DNA from 3 places in the Paraburkholderia sp. BR10937 genome. Region 2 is predicted to be linked to each of the others. Evidence: predicted binding sites of a transcription regulator. Region 2 holds the regulator's gene; each other region holds the start of a gene.
The links. The regulator LexA, encoded in region 2, represses DNA repair genes until DNA is damaged. The targets are predictions, from matches to a motif close to ACTGTATNNNNATACAGT.

Region 1 (7,221 bases), on a different contig from region 2:
CCCAGGGTGCGGTCGTCGAACTCGCCGAGGGTGAGGACATGGTCTACCGCGCGGCCTCGGGCAACGTCGCGAACCTCCTCGGATTGCGCCTCGCGCGTGAAACGAGCCTGTCGGGCCTGTGCGTGCGCGAGGGCGAGATCCTGCGCTGCGACGACTCCGAAACCGACCCGCGCGTGGACCGCGAAGCGTGCCGGCGCGCCGGCCTGCGTTCGATGATCGTCACGCCGCTCAAGCATCTCGAGACGACCGTCGGTGTTCTGAAAGTCACGAATTCGGAAGTCGACGCCTTCAAGGACGAGGACATCCGGACGCTCTCGCTGATGTCCGAACTCATCGCCGCAGCCATGTTCCACGCCGCGCGGCACGAGACGAGCGAGCTCTATCTGCGCGCGACGCATGACGCGCTCACCGGGTTGCCCAATCGCGCGCTCTTTTACGATCGCCTGCGCCAGTCGGTGGACCTCGCGCTGCGCTCGTCGGGCGGACTCGGCGTGCTCAATCTCGACATGGACGGCCTCAAGCCGATCAACGACCGCTACGGACATCGCGCCGGCGACGCGGCGATTCGCGAGACCGCGACGCGCATTGCGCGCCACAGCCGCCGCGTGGACACGGCCGCGCGCGTGGGCGGCGACGAGTTCGCCGTGATCCTGCCCGGCATCGTGGGGCGCGGGGACGCCGAGGCGTATAGCCGCCGGCTCGTGGACACCGTCGGCGAGCCGTTCGAGTTCGAAGGACATCGCATCGACCTCGGCGTGAGCGTGGGCGTTGCCATCCTGCCCGACGACGGCACCGAGATGACGGCGCTGATCGAATACGCGGATCGTTCGATGTACGAAACGAAGCGGGAGCGCAAGCAGATCAGGTGAATGCTGTGCGATCTGGCGGACTCCGGTTCGCCAGGCGCGCGGCAATGAAAAAAGCCGCTGTCCTTGTGGGACAGCGGCTTTCTTTTGCAACTGGTGGCGAATCAGGGATTCGAACCCCGGACCTGCGGATTATGATTCCGTCGCTCTAACCGGCTGAGCTAATTCGCCGAAGAAAATGATTATGACGGTACGCCACGAGGCTGTCAACCCCCTTGGTCATCTTTTTTGCAGGGAAGGCGGCCGCCGGGCAAGAGGCCCCGCCCGGCCGCGCTCACAGCCTCAATCCTGCGCGTAAATATCCGAGTCCTTGGTTTCCTTCACGAACAGCATGCCGATCACGAAGGTGCCCAGCGCGATGATGATCGGATACCAGAGGCCCGAGTAGATATCGCCGCGCGCTGCCACGATCGCGAACGCCGTTGCCGGCAGGAAGCCGCCGAACCAGCCGTTGCCGATGTGATAGGGCAGCGACATCGAGGTGTAGCGGATGCGGGTCGGGAACATCTCCACCAGCATCGCCGCGATCGGCCCGTACACCATGGTCACGAAGATCACGAGGATCGTCAGCATCACCACCGTCATCGGCCAGTTCAGTTGCGCGGGGTCGGCCTTGAGCGGATAGCCCGCCGCTTTCAGCGTGGCCGCGAGCGTCTTCTCGAACAGCGCGCCGGCTTCCTTGGCGCCGGGCGCCCGGCCGTCGAACGTGTCGATGGTCGTGTCGCCCACCTTGATCTGCGCGCGCGTGCCTGCCGGGGCGGCCACGTTGTCGTAGTTCAGGCCGGCTTTCGAAAGCGCGCTCTTGGCGATGTCGCACGAGCTCGTGAACTTCGAGGTCCCGACCGGGTTGAACTGGAACGAGCATTCGGCCGGATCCGCGATCACGACGATGGGTGCGCGTGCGGTCGCGGCTTCGAGCGCCGGGTTCGCGTAGTGCGTGATCGCCTTGAAGATCGGGAAGTAGGTGAGCGCCGCGATCAGGCAGCCAGCCATGATGATCGGCTTGCGGCCGATCTTGTCCGAGAGCGCGCCGAAGAACAGGAAGAACGGCGTGCCGATCAAGAGCGCCACCGCGATCAGGATGTTGGCGCTGGCGCCGTCCACCTTGAGCGTCTGCGTAAGGAAGAAGAGCGCGTAGAACTGGCCCGTGTACCAGACCACGGCCTGGCCGGCCGTGACGCCGAAGAGCGCGAGCAGCACGACCTTGAGGTTCTTCCACTGGCCGAATGCTTCCGTGAGCGGGGCCTTCGAGACCTTGCCCTCGGCCTTGATGCGCTTGAACGCCGGCGATTCGTCGAGTTGCAGACGGATCCACACTGAAACCGCGAGGAGCAGGATCGAGGCGACGAACGGAATGCGCCATGCCCATGCGGCGAACTGCTCTTCGCCGGTGAAGGTGCGCACGCCGAGGATCACGAGCAGCGAGAGAAACAGGCCAAGCGTGGCGGTCGTCTGGATCCACGAGGTGTAGAAGCCCCGGCGTCCGGCCGGCGCGTGTTCCGCGACGTAAGTCGCGGCGCCGCCGTACTCGCCGCCGAGCGCGAGACCCTGCAGCAGACGCATGGCGATGAAGATCACCGGCGAGGCGATGCCGATCGACGCGTAGCCGGGCAGGAAACCGACCACGAAGGTCGAGATACCCATGATGACGATCGTGACGAGGAACGTGTGCTTGCGGCCCACGAGGTCGCCGAGGCGGCCGAACACGATCGCGCCGAACGGACGCACGGCAAAGCCGGCGGCGAAGCCGAGCAGCGTGAAAATGAAGCCGGCCGTGGGATTGACGCCGGAAAAGAAGCTCTTGCTGATGAAGGCCGCGAGCGACCCGGCCAGGTAAAAGTCGTACCACTCGAACACGGTGCCGAGCGACGACGCGAAGATCACGCGTTTTTCGTCGCGGGTCATCGGCGCGTGCGAGACTTGTCCGCCAACGGTTGCCATAGATGTCTCCAGTATTGATATGCGTGTGGTCCGCCGGGCAGGCGATTCGTAGACCCGCGGTCCTGCGGAGCATTATTGGAATGGAAACTTACGGGCTTCTGACGCGCGTGTGGGTTTCTGAGTGAGGTATCGGAGTGGGGTCTAATCGGCTATGTTCGCTGAATGTGCAAGCAAAATCGCGCATTTCGATTTGAACATCTTCTAACGTGGCGATCGTGACTCGCGGGACGCGGATCGGATAAGGGTAAGTCCCATCCCGATTTTCTGACGCGATCCGTCAGTTTCGCGGTGATCTCGCCGCCAAAGCATCGGCGATGCCGCTCAAGCGTGCGTGCGCAGCCGCAGGGTCACTCGCACGAGCGTGCCGGCGAGTCGCGGCGTGTCCTGATAGACGTGATCGTCGATGGCGAGCGTGCCGCCGTGCATCGTGGCGATCTCGCGCACGATCGCGAGCCCGAGCCCGCTGCCTTCGCCGTCGCGCCCGAGAATGCGGTAGAAGCGCTCGAGCACGCGCTCGCGCTCGGCGGACGGAATGCCCATGCCGGTGTCTTCCACCTCGAGATGGACCGCGCCCGCCGCGGGCTCGGGCCGCACGCGCACGGTGATGCGCCCGCCCGCGGGCGTATAGCGGATCGCGTTGTCGATGAGGTTCGAGAGCATCTCGCGCAGCATCACCGGGTTGCCGTCCACTTCGATGCGCGCCGCCGCTTCGCCATCGTCCTCCTCACTGCCGCCGGCTGTTTCGGGGTCTTCGTAGCCGAGGTCCATCTGCTTGGCGAGCGCCGGCTGCACCCAGTCGCGCACGGCGTGGCGCGCCACGTCGGCCACGTCCACGGGCGTGAAGACCTGTCCGGACATGCGGTTTTCCGCGCGCGCGAGTGCGAGCAGCTGCGTGACGAGCCGCGCGGCGTGCTCGGAGCTCGTCGCGATCTGCTCGAGCGAGCGGTGCACTTCGGCGGGCGCGTTCTGGCGCAGCGCGAGTTCGGCCTGGGTGCGCAGGCCCGCAAGCGGCGTTTTCATCTGATGCGCGGCGTCGGCGATGAAGCGCTTTTGCAGCTCCATGTTCTGTTCGAGCCGCGTGAGCAGGTCGTTGAACGAGGTGACGAGCGGCTCGATCTCGGGCGGCGCGCGGCGCGCTTCGAGCGGCGATAGATCGTCGGGCCGGCGCATGCGGATGTTCGACTGCAGCGCGTGCAGGGGCGCGAGGCCGCGCGAGAGGCCGAACCACACGAGCAGGATCGCGAGCGGCAAGATCACGAACTGCGGCAGGATCACGCCCTTGATGATGTCGTTGGCGAGCTGGCGGCGCTTGTCGAGCGTTTCCGCGACCTGCACGAGGACGGGTTGACCTTGCCGGTCGTCGGCGCCGGGATGCTTCGGCTCCACCGTCGTGTAGGCGACGCGGATGTCGATGCCATGCAGCGTGTCGTCGCGGAACTCGACGAGGCCCGGCGGCGGGCGGTCGTCGTCGTGCGGCAGCGGCATGTCGCGATCGCCGCCGATCAGCTCGCCGCGGCTGCCGAGCACCTGATAGAACACGCTGTCGACGTTATCGGCGCGCAGGAAGTCGCGCGTGGAGGCGGGCAGCGTCAGCTCGGCCACGCCGTTCACCGGCTGGATCTGGCGCGCGAGCACATAGGCGTCGGTTTCGAGCGCGCGGTCGAAGGGGCCATTGGCGATCGACTTCGCCACGAGATACGTGACCGCGATGCTCATCGGCCAGAGCAGCAGCAACGGCGCGAGCATCCAGTCGAGAATCTCGCCGAAGAGCGAGCGCGGGCGCGCCCCGGCGGCGGCTTCGGCTTCGTCGGGCGGGGCGAACGGATTGGCGTAGCGGGCGTCGCGCGCGTCGTCGTCGAGGGCGTCGGTCGCGAATGCGGTCGCGCCCGGGGCGCCGTCGCCGGCCGAACCGGCCACGCCTGCGGCGCCCTTGGGCGGCACGGCGCGCGCGATGGGAGGACGCCCGGCCATCGTCGATCCCGCCTACTTGAAGTAGTGGCTGGCGGGCATCGCCGGCGCGGCGTCGGGCGTGCCGGCGGGTGTCTGGCTTGCGCCGGCCTGCGTGTCCTTCGCCTCCTTTTCGAGGCAGTAGCCGAGCCCGCGCACGGTCACGATGCGCACGCCGCCCGCTTCGATTTTCTTGCGCAGCCGGTGCACGTAGACTTCGATGGCGTTGTTGCTCACTTCCTCGCCCCATTCGCACAGGTGGTCGACGAGCTGCTCCTTCGAGACGAGCCGCCCGAGCCGCTGCAGCAGCACTTCGAGCACGCCCAGTTCGCGCGCGGAAAGGTCGAGCACCTGGTCGTTGATGCGCGCAATGCGCCCCACCTGGTCGAACGCCAGCGCGCCATGCCGCACGACGGTCGGGCCGCCGCCCGCGCCGCGCCGCGTGAGCGCACGCACGCGCGCTTCGAGTTCGTTGAGCGCGAAGGGCTTGGCCATGTAGTCGTCGGCGCCGAGGTCGAGGCCTTTGACGCGCTCGTCCACGCTGTCGGCGGCGGTGAGGATCAGCACGGGCAGGTTGGAATTGCGCGCGCGCAAACGGCGCAGCACTTCGAGGCCCGGCATTTTCGGCAGGCCCAGATCGAGGATCAGGAGGTCGAACGACTGCATCGACAAGGCGGTATCGGCATCCACTCCGCTACGCACGTGATCAACGGCATAGCCCGATTGGCGGAGTGATCTCACGAGCCCGTCCGCGAGTATGCTGTCGTCTTCGGCAATGAGGATTCGCATGTTGCGCCAGCGTCGCCTTCGAGGCGTTTTGACCTCGTAGTCAGGCTCGTAACACCCGCGCCGCGCCGCGTCCTTGAAGGCGCGGCCAGGCGACGCGCGGCGGTCTCCCGAAATTCGCGGTTCTGGATCGCCAGAAAGGCTTGCCAAAACCACTGTTTTTTTATACAGTGTCTGCGTTCGTGTGCATTAGCCCGAATGAGGCGTGCGCATGGTCACGAGATGCCGTTCATCATAGCAAAGGACGATTCATGGAAGATAGCAAGAAAGGCTCGGCTGGGCTGACTGCTGAAAAGAGCAAGGCGCTGGCCGCCGCGCTCGCGCAGATCGAAAAGCAGTTCGGCAAAGGGTCGATCATGCGACTCGGCGACGGCGAAGCGGTCGAGGACATCCAGGTAGTCTCCACCGGTTCGCTCGGTCTCGACATCGCACTCGGCGTGGGCGGTCTGCCGCGCGGCCGGGTGGTCGAGATCTACGGTCCGGAATCGTCGGGCAAGACCACGCTCACGCTGCAGGTGATCGCCGAAATGCAAAAGCTCGGCGGCACGGCGGCGTTCATCGACGCGGAACATGCGCTCGACGTGCAATACGCCGCCAAGCTCGGCGTGAACGTGCCCGAACTGCTCATCTCGCAGCCGGACACGGGTGAGCAGGCGCTCGAAATCACCGACGCGCTGGTGCGCTCGGGCTCGATCGACATGATCGTGATCGACTCGGTCGCGGCGCTCGTGCCGAAGGCCGAAATCGAAGGCGAAATGGGCGACTCGCTGCCGGGTCTGCAGGCGCGTCTGATGTCGCAGGCGCTGCGCAAGCTCACCGGCACGATCAAGAAGACGAACTGCATGGTGATCTTCATCAACCAGATCCGCATGAAGATCGGTGTGATGTTCGGCAACCCGGAAACCACCACGGGCGGCAACGCGCTCAAGTTCTATTCGTCGGTGCGTCTGGATATTCGCCGCATCGGTTCGATCAAGAAGAACGACGAAGTGATCGGCAGCGAAACGCGTGTGAAGGTCGTGAAGAACAAGGTCTCGCCGCCGTTCCGCGAAGCCGTGTTCGACATTCTCTACGGCGAGGGCATCTCGCGTCAGGGCGAAATCGTCGACCTCGGCGTGCAGGCCAAGATCGTCGACAAGGCAGGTGCGTGGTACAGCTATAACGGCGAGCGCATTGGCCAGGGCAAGGACAACGCACGCGAATTCCTGCGCGAGAACGCGGACATTGCTCGCGAGATCGAAAACCGCATCCGCGAATCGCTTGGCGTGAGCACGATGCCGGACGGCGTCAACGATTCCGGCGAAGTCGAAGTCGCTGACGAAGAGTAAGTCCACCAGGCTCTCGTAGATAAGGCAAGCTGATGCGCAAGGGCGGGTCACCCACGTCCTCGCCTTCCGGCGAGCAGGCTAACCCGCATGCGGGTTCGCCTGCGGACAGGGGCGCCGAGCGGCGCTCCGCCGTCAAGCCTGCCGACTCGCGCACGAGCCGCTCAAGCCATTTGAGTCGCGACGCCCAGCCGGGCGATCGCGGCTTTGCGCATTCTGGCGCCGCGTTTTCGTCGCCCACCGATCTCGGCGACGATGGCGGCGCGGTCTTCGAAGTCCCATTCGAGGCGTTCTTCGGTGAGGCCGCCGAGGCGGCGGCAAACGTGCCGCCAGAGCCGCCGTCCGAACCCTCATTC
Region 2 (7,221 bases):
CCAGCCGCCAAAGGTGTCGTCGACCGTGTAGAGCTTGAGCTTCGGAAACTTTGCCGTGAGCGCCGCCGGGACCTTGTCCGAACGCGGACGGTAGAAGTTCTTCGCAGCGATCTCCTGGCCCTCTTCGCTATAGAGGAACTGCAGGTAGGCCTCGGCCTCCTTGCGCGTGCCCTTCTTGTCGACGACCTTGTCCACCACGGCAACCGGCGGCTCAGCCAGAATGCTGACCGAAGGCACCACGATCTCGAACTTGTCCGGGCCGAACTCCTTGAGCGAGAGGAATGCTTCGTTTTCCCATGCAATCAGCACATCGCCGATGCCGCGCTGCACGAAGCTCGTCGTCGCGCCTCGCGCGCCAGAGTCGAGCACGCCCGCATTCTTGTAGAGCTTCGTGACGAAGTCCTTCGCCTTCTGCTCGTTGCCGCCCGGCTGGTGCAGCTCGTACGCCCACGCCGCGAGATAGTTCCAGCGCGCGCCGCCCGAGGTCTTCGGATTCGGCGTGACGATCGAGACACCCGGTTTGGTCAGATCGTCCCAGTCCTTGATGTGCTTCGGGTTGCCCTGGCGCACGAGGAACACGATGGTCGACGTGTACGGCGAGGCGTTGTCGGGCAGACGCTTTTGCCAGTCCTTCGCGACGATGCCCTTGTTGGCGAGCGCGTCGATGTCCCATGCCAGCGCGAGCGTCACGACGTCGGCCTGCAGGCCGTCGAGCACCGAGCGCGCCTGTGCGCCCGAGCCGCCATGCGACTGCTTGATGGTGAGCGTTTCGCCCGTCTTCGCCTTCCACTGCTTGATGAAGGCTTCGTTGATGTCCTGGTACAGCTCGCGCGTCGGATCGTAGGAGACGTTGAGCAGCGATGTATCCGCGTGAGCGGCGATGGGCGCCATGGCCGCCATCGCCGTGACCCCGACGAGCGGCGCAACGCCGATGACCAGTTTTGCCGCCAGTGTTTTCAGCCAGCCCGCGCGCCCCGTATGTGTCGTGCCCATCTATCTGTTCTCCGTTCTCGTGTGTGCTCGTTTGCGCTCATTGGTGAGTTGCAGCTAACGATGGAGGCCAGTCTAGCGATCCGCTTACATTATTAAAAATGATGTTTTCTCATTTTTTAATACGCAAAAGTGGTAAGGACAGAGGAAGTCGCTGCTGGAACGCGGTTTCATCCGCGCAAACACGGGAAAACGGCCTGATGGCAACGCTCAGTCGATGAACTTCAAGTAACACTTGAAAAGTGACGAGTACTGTATAAAAATACAGTTACCTGTTCAAACATACAGTGGCGCCATGACCAAACTCACCGCACGACAGCAGCAGGTTTTCGATCTGGTTCGCCGGGCCATCGAGCGCACGGGCTTCCCGCCCACGCGCGCCGAGATCGCGGCGGAACTCGGCTTCAGCTCGGCCAACTCCGCGGAGGAGCATCTGCGTGCGCTCGCGCGCAAGGGCGTGATCGAACTGGCTGCGGGCGCCTCGCGCGGCATCCGCCTCGTGCCGGGGCCCGACGACCTGCCGCACCAGTTCACGCTCCCGCACCCGAGCATCATGCAGCTCTCGCTGCCGCTCGTCGGCCGCGTCGCGGCGGGTAGCCCGATCCTCGCGCAGGAGCACATCTCGCAGAACTACATGTGCGACCCGGCGCTCTTCTCGAGCCGCCCCGACTACCTCCTGAAGGTGCGCGGCCTGTCCATGCGCGACGCCGGCATCCTCGACGGCGACCTGCTCGCCGTGCAGAAGAAGGCCGAAGCGAAAGACGGCCAGATCATCGTGGCGCGCCTTGGCGACGACGTCACCGTGAAGCGCCTGAAGCGCCGTCCGAACGGGCTCGAGCTGATCGCCGAGAACCCCGACTACGACAATATTTTTGTCGAGGCCGGCAGCGCGGAATTCGCGCTCGAAGGCATCGCGGTCGGCCTGATCCGCCCCACCGAATTCTAAGCAATCCGTCTGCGCGCAGTTTGCGCGCAGTTCGCGCAGAGTTTGCGCACGCACCGTCTGCGCACTACCTGGAGAGAGTCATGGAACGCCTTGCCCGCCTGCTGCCCTTCCGCCAATTCGGCCGTCTTCGCCATCTCCGTGGAATCGCCTCGTGCGCGGTCCGCGAAGTGCGCGGTTCGGCTGCCGCGCTGAGCGGCTCGCTTTTCGAAGACTCGCCGGAGATGGTGGCGGCCAGCACGGCCGACCTGCCCGTGCTGCCCTCGGCTCAACCCGCGTTTGCGCGCGTGTCGCTCAACAGCACGCTCAATACCGAACAGCCCATGCGTCGTGCGCCCGTGCGCGTCTATCAGGGTCCGTCGCGGCTCATCCTCGTCGGCACGGTCGACGCGGTATGCCGCGCGATCGACCGCTGCATCGCAGAACAGCACAGCGACCTGCCCGCGGCGCTCGCGAAGTAAGCGGCAACACGGCTTAAATGTGAGAAGAGGTTACGGGCGGGATCGTTTGGCCAGGTTTGCGGTCAACACCGTGTTTGAACGATTTGCTCTCTGCCGATGACGGAATCTCTCTCTACCCCGCGTAAGACCCACGGCTGGAAAAAGCCCGTTGCGATCACGGTTGCCGTCGCAATGGTCGTTGCCGCGATCGGCTACGCCTATGCGTCGCCCTATATCGCGGTGAAACACATGAAAGCAGCGGCCGACGCGCGTGACGCCGTCGCGCTCAACGAGTACGTCGATTACCCTGCGCTGCGCCTGAGCCTGAAACAGCAGGTGGGCAAGATGCTGCACCGGCGCGTCGAGGGGCAGCACAGCAGCAATCCGTTGCTGATCCTCGGCGCCGTGATTGGCGCGGCATTGATTAGTCCGCTCGTGGATGCCTACGCCACACCGGAAGGCGTGGCCGCCCTGCTCGATGGCATGCCGCCGACGGGCAAGCCCGGCGACCGGCCGCACGCGCCGCCGCCAGCGGAATCCGGCGCGCCATCCACGCAATCGGCAGAGCCGGCGCAATCGGCACCCGCCTCCGACGCGCCACCGGCCCCGGCCGCATCCGGCAACCCCGCACCCGAGGCGCGGCCGGTGACCACGGCCGGCTATCGCGGCCTCAATGAGTTCGGGCTCACGTGGGACCGCGGCAGTACGGGCGAGCACTACGCAGCCATCCTGCAGCGTCACGGGCTCTTCTCGTGGAAGCTCTCGGCGGTCGAGCTAAATGAAGGAAACGTCTCGAACTGAGACAGATCGGCAGTGAAAGCGCAAACAGGCCGGTTCTGTGCGAACCGGCCCGCTTGATCCGCTACGCGGCGGCTTGCTGCTGCTTTTCCTCAGCCGCCGACGAACACGCCACGAGAATGCTGCACGATACGCGGTCGAGCAGCGGCGTGTTGCCCGCGCCCATCCACCAGCGCGAGAGTCCCGTGCGGCAGCGGTGACCCACCACCACGAGGTCGGCATTCAGCTCGTTCGCCAGATTCGCAATTTCGTCGATCGGATGGCCGAACGCGAAATGCCCCTGAGCACGCACGCCGCGCTCGGTTAGCCAGTCCACGCCTTCCTGAAGAATCTCGCGCGCCGTTTCCTCGAAGCGGCCGCAGGCCACGTCGGTCAGCAGGCCGGCGCTCTGGGCAATCGTCGAACGCATGTCGACGACCGAGAGCAAATGCGTCTCAGCCTGCAGATCGAGTGCAAGATCGGCGCCGCAACGCAGTGCCTTGCGGCCTTCGCGCGAGCCGTCGTAACAGAGCAGAATCTTTTTATAGCTCGCCATGATCGCTTCTCCCCGCCCGCGTGATTTGCAGGCTGTGCGATTCTCATGATGGTGCGCCGCAAATCCACACGCAAGGGCTGGAAAACGCCAGGTGTGCATCTAAAAACGCCAGACGCGTCCCGATCGGCGTACGGATCCTGCGCAGTGCTGGATGCTTGCCGCGACATGCATTTGCCTCGTGCATCGTCAAAACGCTTGTAAGCGATGCCCGACCCGCCACGCAGCAATGCACTAAAATGGGCCGCCTTGTTTCGTGCGATTTTTCGTTCGGTACGTCGAGCGACTCGCGCGATGCCCGTTCGACTCACGTTCAACCGGTCCATGCCCGCACCCGCCATCGAATTCGAGCAGGTCATCAAACATTACGGAGACAGGACGGTCGTCAACGGCCTGTCGTTCGACGTCGTTCCCGGCGAGTGCTTCGGACTGCTCGGTCCGAACGGCGCAGGGAAAACCACGACGCTGCGCATGCTGCTCGGCATCGTTTCGCCCGATGCGGGTCGCATCAGCCTGTGCGGCGAGCCGGTGCCGGCGCGCGCGCGCCACGCCCGCCAGCGCGTGGGGGTGGTGCCGCAGTTCGACAATCTCGACCCCGACTTCACCGTGCGCGAGAACCTGCTCGTGTTCGGCCGCTACTTCGGTTTGTCCGCGCGCGAAACGCGCGACCTCGTCGCGCCGCTGCTCGAATTCGCGCGCCTCGAAAGCAAGGCCGACGCGCGCGTGGGCGAACTCTCAGGCGGCATGCGCCGGCGTCTCACGCTCGCGCGCGCGCTCGTGAACGACCCCGACGTGCTCGTGATGGACGAGCCCACCACGGGCCTCGATCCGCAGGCGCGGCATCTGATCTGGGAGCGGCTGCGCTCGCTGCTCGCGCGCGGCAAGACGATTCTCCTCACTACGCATTTCATGGAGGAGGCCGAACGGCTTTGCAATCGCGTCTGCGTGATCGAGGAAGGCCGCAAGATCGCCGAGGGCGCACCCAAAGCGCTGATCGAATCGGAGATCGGCTGCGATGTGATCGAGGTGTACGGACCGGACCCGGTGGCGCTGCGCGACGAACTCGCGGGCGATGCGAAGCGCACGGAGATCAGCGGCGAGACGCTGTTCTGCTATGTGGACGACCCCGCGCCTGTTCATGCGAAGCTGCGTCATCGCTCCGATTTGCGCTACCTGCACCGGCCCGCGAATCTCGAAGACGTGTTCCTGCGGCTCACGGGCCGCGAGATGCAGGATTAACTGCGGCAGGATTAACGGCGGCAAGATCGACGGCGGCGTACGAATCGCCAAGGACACCATGCAGACACGCACCAACAACCCGACGCCCTCGCGCCCCGAACATGCGAGCGTGCGCGAGCCGCGCGCCGCGCTGCCTTCGAACGCCACGCACTGGATGGCCGTGTGGCGGCGCAACTATCTGGTCTGGCGCAAGCTCGCCCTCGCGTCGATGTTCGGCAATCTCGCCGACCCGATGATCTATCTCTTCGGTCTCGGCTTCGGGCTCGGGCTGATGGTCGGGCACGTCGACGGCGTCTCGTACATCGCGTTTCTCGCGGCGGGTACGGTGTCGTCTTCGGTGATGATGTCGGCGAGCTTCGAGTCGATGTACTCGGGGTTCTCGCGCATGCACGTGCAGCGCACGTGGGAAGCGATCATGCACACGCCGCTCACGCTCGGCGACGTCGTGCTCGGCGAAGTGATGTGGGCCGCGAGCAAGTCGGTGCTCTCGGGCGTGGCGATCATGGTGGTGGCGGGCCTGCTCGGCTACGCGAGCTTTCCTTCCATGCTGCTCGCGCTGCCCGTGATCGCGCTCGCGGGCCTCGCGTTCGCGAGCTGCGCGATGATCGTCACCGCGCTCGCGCCGTCCTACGACTTCTTCATGTTCTATCAGACGCTCGTGCTCACACCGATGCTGCTGCTCTCCGGCGTGTTCTTTCCGATCGCGCAACTGCCCGCGGCCGCGCAGCACATCACGCTGATGCTGCCGCTCGCGCATGCCGTTGCGCTGATCCGCCCCGCCATGCTCGACCGGCCTGTCGAGCAGGCCGGCCTGCACCTGCTGGTGCTCGCGATCTACGTGGTGGTGCCGTTCGCGATCGCATCCGTGCTGTTTCGCCGGCGCATGATGCGCTGAAACGGCGCCGCGAGGCGCTCAGTCCTCGTCGTCACCCCAGGGAATATCGACGTCCGAAATAAACGCAACCGTCGCGAACGGGCCGCCTTCCTGGCGGCCGACCTTGCCGTCGGCGCGATGCCATTCCACGCGGAACATCGTCGATTGGGTCTGGGCGAGCAAACGCACCGTGCGGATCTCTTCGGGATCCGACTCCTCCACCGGGCCATCGAGCGATACCAGCAGCGACTGCGGCCAGAGACCGTCGGCCGGGTCGTAGATGCGATCGCCGTCGGGAATCGAGGCATCCGCCTCGACGCCGATGGTGGCCGAAGCCTCGACGATCATCTTGCCGAGCGCACGCAGCACCGCCGTGGCGCGGGCCGAATTGGCCTGGCGAATGGCGAGATCGCCGCGCGTGAGCGCCTGCTCGAGTTTCGGATTGGTTTTTTGCTTTGCCATGCTGGTTTTCGGGCCGCGGCCCGCTCCGTGGCGGACGGCGAACCGTCCGCGTATTACAAGAATGCCAACGCTGAACGCATGGCGCCTGCCTCGTCCCGGCGTCCCTAAAAGCCCAGGGCCACCGCCGCGAGCCCGGCGGCGATGCCGAAGAACACCACCGTCGTGCCCACGACAGCGAGCATGCGCGGCCGGAACGAGCCCGCCAGCATCGCGAACGACGGCACGCTCACGGGCGGCAGCGTCATCAGCAGCGCGCCCGCCGGACCCACGCCCATGCCGAGCGCGAGCATCGCCTGGATGATGGGGACCTCGCCGGCCGTGGGGATCACGAACAGCATGCCGACCACGGCGAACGTGACGATCCAGCCAAGGCTGCTCGTGACTTCCGGGCCGATGTGCGGGAACAGCCACGCGCGCGCCGCGCCGAGCAACAGCACCAGCACGATGTATTCCGGCACCAGCCGCACGGCCATGCGCGCAAAAATACGCGCCCAGCGCACGAAGACGTTGCCGCCTTCGGCGTGCTGCTGGGCGAGTTGCGCCAGCCGATCGTCGGCGGCGCGCGATTCCTCGGGCGTCACGAGCCGGTTGCAGACCCAGCCTAGGCCGAACACCATCAGCAGGCCCAGCGTGAGACGCAGCGCACTCCATTGCCAGCCGAGTACGAAGCCCATGAACACGAGCGTGGCGGGATTGAGCACGGAGTTGCCGAGCCAGAACGCGATCGCGCCGCCCGCCGACGCATTGCGCGCACGCAGGCCCACGACCACGGGCGCGGCGCAGCAGGTGCACATCATGCCGGGCACCGCGAGCAGGCCGCCCGCCGCCACGCTGCCGAAACCGCGCCGGCCGAGCACGCGCGCGACCCACTGCACGGGCAGGAGCGCCTGCACGCCGGAGCCGAGCAGCAGGCCGAGCACCATGGCCTGCCAGATCGCCTTGC
Region 3 (7,221 bases), on a different contig from region 2:
TGCATGGTGCAGCGCCCCGAGCTGTTCGGCGCCGTGGTGTGCGAGGTGCCGTTGCTCGACATGCGACGCTACCCGCTGCTGCATGCAGGTGCGTCATGGATCGACGAGTATGGCGATCCTGAGGATGCCGAAGAATCTTGCGCGCTGGCTGCTTATTCGCCTTATCACCATGTGAAGCCCGGCGTCGTGTATCCGCCGTCGCTGTTCACGACTTCGACGAGCGACGATCGCGTGCACCCCTCGCACGCGCGCAAGATGGTCGCGCGTATGGAGCAGCAGGGGCACGCGAATGTCTGGTATCTGGAGAACACCGAAGGTGGCCACGGTCCCGGCAGCGATTCGCTCGAGCGCGCGGAGTATGACGCGCTCGTTTATCGCTTTCTGTGGACCACGCTCGCGAGGAACTGGTAAGGCGGGCGTTCAGCCCGGCATATCGAGCGTGGCGATCACCGGCGTGTGATCGGACGGCTGTTCCCACTTGCGCGGCACCTTGTCCACTTCGCACGCGGTGAGGTGTCCGGCAAGCGCGGGCGAGAGCAGGATATGGTCGATGCGCAAGCCCGCGTTGCGGCGAAACGCGAACATGCGATAGTCCCACCACGTGAAGAGCTTTTCGGGCTGCTCGAACTGGCGGAACGCGTCGACGAAGCCCAGTTCGATCAGCCGGCGAAACTGTGCGCGCTCCTCGGGCGAGACGAGGTTCTGGCCTTCCCAGGCCTTCGGATCGTGGACGTCGCGGTCTTCGGGCGCGATGTTGTAGTCGCCGAGCAGCGCGAGCTTCGGGTAGCGCTGCATCTCCTGCGCGAGCCAGTCGTGCATGGCGTCGAGCCATTGCAGCTTGTACGCGAACTTTTCCGTGCCGGGCGCCTGGCCGTTGGGGAAGTACGCGCTCACGATACGCACATCGCCGATCGTGGTGGCGATCACGCGCTGCTGCGGATCTTCGAAGCCGGGAATGTTGCGCACGACCGTGGCCTCGTCGACGAAGAGGCCTTCGCGCACGAGGATGCCCACGCCGTTATAGGTCTTCTGGCCCGCAAACCAGCTGCGATAGCCGTGCGCCTCGAGATCGGCGCGCGGGAACTTGTCGTCGGTGAGCTTGAGTTCCTGGAGGCAGAGCACGTCGGTCTTGCTCTCGTTGAGCCAGTCGATGACGTGCTGCAGACGGACCTTGAGGGAGTTGACGTTCCACGTTGCGATTTTCATGTGAGGCTCGATAGGGTGACGGTGTGCGTTCGGTGCACTTCGCCGCCATTATCGCCTGCTTCGCAGAGCGGGCAACTGTTGCCTCACCATTGCTCCAGCCACGGCCGCAGATCGAGTTCGTGCGTCCACGCATCGCGTGGCTGCTGGTGCAGCGTCCAGTAGGCGTCGGCGATGTGCTCGGGGTTCAGGATGCCGTCGCGTTCCTTGAGCTTGTAACGCTCGGGAAAATTCTCGCGGATGAATTCGGTGTCGATCGCGCCATCGACGATGATCTGCCCGACGTGAATGCCCTGCGGTCCGAGTTCGCGCGCCATCGACTGGGCGAGCGCGCGCAGCGCGTGCTTCGCGCCCGCGAACGCCGCGAAGCCCTCGCGCCCGCGCAGGCTCGCCGTGGCGCCCGTGAAGAAGATCGAACCGCGTTCGCGCGGTAGCATGACTTTTGCGGCTTCGCGGCCCATTAGAAACCCGGCGAAGCAGGCCATTTCCCAGACCTTGTGATAGACGCGCGCCGTGGTTTCGGTAATGCCGAAGCGCACGTTCGCGCCGATATTGAAGATCGCCACCTCGATCGGCGCGACGCGCGTTTCGATCTCCGCGAAGAGCGCGATCATGTCCTCTTCCTTGCGCGCGTCCGAGCCGAAGGCGTGTGCTTCGCCGCCCTCGGCTTCGATCTGCGCGACGAGCGGCGCGAGCTTGTCGGCATTGCGGCGCGTCACGCACGCAACGTAGCCTTCGCGTGCGAAGCGGCGCGCGATGGCGCCTCCGGTGGCGTCGCCTGCGCCAATTACCAGTACGGCTTTTTTTTGCGTCATGGTGCTTGTCTCACTGTCGATTGCAGCGGCCCGGTTTCAGGTATCTTAGGACGTCGACGCGCCCGGGCAAAGGTGCGCGTATTCACATAGGGGAGACACGATGCGTGACATCAAGGTGCAGTTTCTGTTCGACTTCGGTAGTCCTAACGCTTACTTGTGCCACAAGGTGATCGGCGGCATCGAAGCGCGCCAGCAGGTGCGTTTCGAGTATGTGCCGATCCTGCTCGGCGGCCTCTTCAAGCTGAGCGGCAATCGCTCGCCGGCCGAGGCGTTCGCGGACATCGAGAACAAACGCAAGTTCATGATGCTCGAGATGCGGCGCTTCATCGGGCGGTATGGGCTGAGCGCCTATCGGCACAATCCGCACTTCCCGGTGAACACGTTGCAGATCATGCGCGGCGCGATTGCGGCGCAGCGTAACGGCACGTTCGAGCGCTACGTGGACCGCATGTTCGCGCACATGTGGGAAGAGGGCCTCAAGATGGACGACCCCGCTGTGATCCGCGCGGCGCTGGAGGCGGACGGCCTCGACGCCACGGCATTCGAAACGGCGATTCAGGACGCCGATGTGAAAGCCGCGCTGCTTGCGAACACGCAGTCGGCGTTCGAGCGCGGCGCGTTCGGTTCGCCGACTTTCTTCGTCGGCGAGGAAATGTACTTCGGCAAGGATCAGTTGCGCGATGTCGAAGAGGAAATCGCGCGCGTGAAGTCGCGCGCATAAGGCGGGGCGGTTCATCACGAGGCGAGGCGGACGCGGCACGGTCGCTCCCGCCTCGCGCCGCGCATCAAAGCGCGGCTTGTTCCACCGTTTGTTCCTCGGTTTGCGGCGCCGCGACCACGCCCAGACGCACGCGCGCCGCCTCGTATTCGCGCTTCAAACGCGCGATGAGTTCAGCGGCAGGCACGACGCTCTTCACCGCGCCGATGCCCTGGCCCGAGCCCCAGATGTCCTTCCACGGCTTCACACGCGTCGAGCCGAAATTCATTGCAGACGGATCCGACTGCGGCAGCGTCTCCGGATCGAGGCCGCTCGCCACGATGCTCTGGCGCAGATAGTTGCCGTGCACGCCCGTAAAGAGATTCGAGTAGACGATATCTCCCGCGCCGCCTTCGACGATCATTTGCTTGTAGGCGTCGACGGCATTCGCTTCGTGCGTGGCGATGAACGCCGAGCCGATGTAGGCGAGATCGGCGCCCGCCGCCTGCGCCGCGAGAATCGCGTTGCCGTTGCCGATCGCGCCCGACAGCAGCAGGGGGCCGTCGAACCATTCGCGAATCTCGTGGATGAGGGCGAACGGCGAGAGCGTGCCCGCGTGGCCGCCCGCGCCGGCGGCCACGGCGATCAGGCCGTCCGCGCCTTTCTCGATGGCCTTCTTCGCGAACGTGTTGTTGATGACGTCGTGCAGCACGATGCCGCCCCATGCGTGGATCGCGTGGTTGACCTCTTCGCGCGCGCCGAGCGACGTGATGACGATCGGCACCTTGTATTGGGCACACACGCCAAGGTCGTGCTCGAGGCGGTCGTTCGACTTGTGCACGATCTGGTTGACGGCGAAGGGCGCCGCCGGGGCGTCCGGATGCTTCGCGTTGTACTCGGCGAGCTCGGTGGTGATGCGGTCGAGCCATTCACCGAGCACGTGCTCGGGCCGCGCGTTGAGCGCGGGGAACGATCCGACGACGCCCGCCTTGCACTGGGCGATCACGAGATCGGGATTCGAAATGATGAAGAGGGGCGAGCCGACGACGGGAATCGACAGGCCGCGGCGCAGCAAGGCGGGCAGGGACATCCATATCTCCTGGACTGGGGCGGCCGCCGGGTGCGGCTGCCGTCGCGTGATTCGATGCGCCGGCGTACGCGCCGGCTGGCAGGCTCAAACATAGCAAAGCCGTCGAAACTATGCAACCAGTTGCATATTGGAAAAATTCGGTCCGCAACAGATCCGGTATCGGGCGGGGCGTGGTTTAGAATCGCCGCATGTCGACGCCGCATGCCATCCTCATCGCCTTGCTGGAAAAGCCTTCATCGGGCTACGACCTCGCGCGCCGCTTCGATCGCGCGATCGGCTACTTCTGGCACGCCACCCATCAGCAGATCTATCGCGAACTGGGCCGCATGGTCGACGCGGGGTGGGTCTCGGTCATCGAAGACGAGACGGCCGCCGCGTCGCGCAAGAAGGTGTACTGCGTGTTGCCGGTCGGGCGGGATGAAGTGGCGCGCTGGGTGCGCGAGACCGCGCTCGACCTCGACTCGCGCAACGTGTTTCTGCTCAAGCTGCGCGCCGATGCCGTGATCGGGCCGCTCGGCCTCGCCGAGGAACTCGCGCGGCTCATCGAAGAAAATCGTGCACGGCTCACGACGTATCGGGAGATCGAGCAGCGCGATTTTGGCGCGGCATCGCTCACGCGCGGGCAGCGGTTGCAGTACGCGATCCTCAAGGCGGGCATCCATACGCAGGAGATGTGGCTTGCCTGGGCGGAAGAGGTGCGCACGCTGGTGGAACCCGCGCAGGCACAGTGAAATGTGCCAGGTTGTCCGAAGTAATTGTCGGGTTGAGATTCGCGTTGCGATCGCCGGCTCGACGACGTCCGAACGCGTGATGTTTCAGCCATGTGAAAAAGACGCTTGACGGAGTGGTCGCTGCACCCTATAATTCTTTTCTCTGACGGACGCGGGGTGGAGCAGTCTGGCAGCTCGTCGGGCTCATAACCCGAAGGTCGTAGGTTCAAATCCTACCCCCGCAACCAAACGTCTTAAGCAGCAAGGCCTCGTGCCAAACAATGAACCCGCTCTGAGCGGGTTTTTTGTTTTCTGCAGCTCGAAGCTGCAACGAGCGCCCTTGCTAGGCACCTGCCTCGCTTCCAATCGCCCAATCCACCGCGGCCTGCGCGTGTAACGCAGTCGTGTCGAACACCGGCAGTGCCGAATCCTTCTGTCCGATTAGCAGCGTGATTTCCGTGCAACCGAGAATGACGGCCTGCGCGCCGCGTGCCGCGAGGTCATCGATCACGCGCTGATACGCGCGCCGCGACTGCGCATCGACGTTGCCGTGACACAGCTCGTCGTAGATGATCCGATGCACGTCCGCGCGATCGTGTTCGTTCGGCACGATTGCTTCGATGCCGTGCGCCTCGCGCAATCGCCCCACATAGAAGTCCTGTTCCATCGTGTAGCGCGTGCCGAGCAGGCCCGCTCGCGTGAAGCCCGCGGCGCGCAACGCCTGGCCGGTCGGGTCCGCGATATGCAGGAAGGGGATCGAGATCGTCGCCTCGATCGCCGCGCGCACGCGATGCATCGTGTTCGTCGCGAGCAGCACGATATCGGCGCCGCCGCGTTCGAGCTGCTGCGCGGCCTCGGCCATCTGCAGGCCCAGCGCCTCCCAGTCGCCCGCGCGCTGGAGCGCTTCGACCTGCGCGAAGTCCACGGTCACCATCAGGCTGCGCGCATTATGATGGCCGCCCAGACGCGCCTTCGCGTGGCGGTTCAGCAGCCGGTAATACTCGGCCGACGACTCCCAGCTCATCCCGCCAATCACGCCGATCGTCTTCATCGATTCGTTCCTCGCCCTCGTGGCCTGTTCAGTCCGCACGAGTATAGGCCCGCGCAGCCAGCAGTCCAGAGACGGATCTGGCCGATCCGAAGCGGTACGGGAGCCGATAAAGGGCGCGGACACTTGTCTTGAAATAGTACTGTGTTTTTGTACAGTATCGGGACCGTGAACTCGCCTTCTTCCGACCTCGCGCCGCCGGCTGCGCCCGACCCGCGGCGCTCCGCCGCCGCACTTATCGCCGCCGCTCGCAAGATCATCCACTGCGGCTGCGACTGCTTCTATGCGTCGGTCGAAATGCGCGACGACCCTTCGTTGCGCGGCCGTCCGCTCGCGGTGGGCGGACGGCCCGACCAGCGCGGCGTGATCGCCACCTGCAACTACGAGGCGCGGCGCTTCGGCATTCATTCGGCGATGTCCTCGGCGCTCGCCATGCGCAAGTGTCCCGAGCTGCTGATCCTGCCCACGGCGATGGAGAAGTACCGCACCGCCTCGCGCGCGATCATGGCGATCTACCGCGACTACACGCCCGAGGTCGAACCGCTCTCGCTCGACGAAGCCTATCTCGACGTCACGCGCGCCTCGCGCTGCAACGGCAGCGCCACGCTGATCGCCGAGGAAATTCGCGCGCGCGTGCGCGAAACCGTAGGCGTGACGGTATCGGCCGGCGTGGCGCCGAACAAGTTCATCGCCAGGATCGCCTCGGACTGGAACAAGCCCGATGGCCTCTTCGTCGTGCGTCCGCCTGAAGTCGATGCCTTCGTCGCTGCGCTGCCGGTGCGCAAGATCCACGGCGTCGGCAAGGTCACGGCGGCGAAGCTCGAAAACCTCGGGCTCACCACCTGCGCGCAACTGCGCACGTGGTCGCTGTTCGATCTGCACCGGCATTTCGGCGTGTTCGGCAAGCGGCTCTACGAACTCGCGCGCGGCCTGGATGACCGGCCCGTGCGCGCCGATCAGGAGCGCAAGCCGGTGAGCATCGAGACGACCTATGTGAACGACCTGCTCACGCTCGAAGCGTGCAGCGAAGAGCTCAAGCGTCTTGCGGTGCAGCTCGACGCTCGCATCGAACGCGCGGCTTGCGCGCACGCGGTGCGCAAGCTCTTCGTGAAGATCCGCTTCGCCGACTTCCAGCGTACGACGGTCGAGTGTGTGGCCGACGCCACCAATGTGCGCACCCTGCTCCTGATGCTCGAAAAAGGACTCGCGCGGCGCAAGCTGGCGGTGCGTCTGCTGGGCGTGGGTGTGCGGCTCGAAGAGGACAACCCGGCGTTGCGCGGGCAGTTCGCGCTCTTCGACGACGATCCTGCGGAAGACGACGGCCCGAGCGCGCCCGTCTGACGCCTGTGCGTAGATGCGGGCCACGCCGCTGGCGGCGTCATTCTGGCGTCGATAGAATCGACGCGAGTCTTAACGAAAGCGCCACGCCAGAACAAGGAGCCGCAGATGGACCTGATCATTCGCCGCGCGGTGCTCGCGCACGCACATCCCGCCGGCTATCCCACCGTGGATATCGGCATCGAGGCGGGGCGCATTGCGGCGGTGGAGCCGCATCTCGCAACGGCGGCGCGCGAGGAGATCGATGCGGCGGGTGCGCTCGTGAGCGCGCCGTTCGTCGATGCGCATTTCCACATGGACGCCACGCTCTCGTATGGCCT

Region 1: the regulator LexA is predicted to act here: its motif matches at 5,695-5,712, upstream of recA (recombinase RecA).
Region 3: the regulator LexA is predicted to act here: its motif matches at 5,705-5,722, upstream of dinB (DNA polymerase IV).

What each region holds. Positions count from the first base shown of each region.
Region 1 is NZ_JBFRCL010000040.1:65,030-72,250, forward strand. Features, by position in the region: gene AB4Y44_RS28445 (diguanylate cyclase) at 1-869, shown strand, start outside; tRNA gene AB4Y44_RS28450 (tRNA-Met) at 961-1,037, opposite strand; gene AB4Y44_RS28455 (MFS transporter) at 1,149-2,807, opposite strand; gene AB4Y44_RS28460 (sensor histidine kinase N-terminal domain-containing protein) at 3,129-4,778, opposite strand; gene AB4Y44_RS28465 (response regulator transcription factor) at 4,791-5,543, opposite strand; gene recA (recombinase RecA) at 5,792-6,868, shown strand; gene recX (recombination regulator RecX) at 6,901-7,221, shown strand, end outside.
Region 2 is NZ_JBFRCL010000027.1:81,624-88,844, forward strand. Features, by position in the region: gene AB4Y44_RS22610 (sulfate ABC transporter substrate-binding protein) at 1-993, opposite strand, end outside; gene lexA (transcriptional repressor LexA) at 1,286-1,936, shown strand; gene AB4Y44_RS22620 (hypothetical protein) at 2,017-2,394, shown strand; gene AB4Y44_RS22625 (DUF2939 domain-containing protein) at 2,491-3,174, shown strand; gene AB4Y44_RS22630 (universal stress protein) at 3,236-3,706, opposite strand; gene nodI (nodulation factor ABC transporter ATP-binding protein NodI) at 4,028-4,942, shown strand; gene AB4Y44_RS22640 (ABC transporter permease) at 5,001-5,837, shown strand; gene AB4Y44_RS22645 (hypothetical protein) at 5,856-6,278, opposite strand; gene AB4Y44_RS22650 (permease) at 6,383-7,221, opposite strand, start outside.
Region 3 is NZ_JBFRCL010000026.1:67,370-74,590, forward strand. Features, by position in the region: gene AB4Y44_RS21930 (prolyl oligopeptidase family protein) at 1-411, shown strand, start outside; gene xth (exodeoxyribonuclease III) at 421-1,206, opposite strand; gene AB4Y44_RS21940 (SDR family oxidoreductase) at 1,290-2,018, opposite strand; gene AB4Y44_RS21945 (2-hydroxychromene-2-carboxylate isomerase) at 2,119-2,739, shown strand; gene AB4Y44_RS21950 (NAD(P)H-dependent flavin oxidoreductase) at 2,804-3,805, opposite strand; gene AB4Y44_RS21955 (PadR family transcriptional regulator) at 3,994-4,536, shown strand; tRNA gene AB4Y44_RS21960 (tRNA-Met) at 4,687-4,763, shown strand; gene AB4Y44_RS21965 (aspartate/glutamate racemase family protein) at 4,859-5,566, opposite strand; gene dinB (DNA polymerase IV) at 5,801-6,904, shown strand; gene AB4Y44_RS21975 (amidohydrolase family protein) at 7,010-7,221, shown strand, end outside.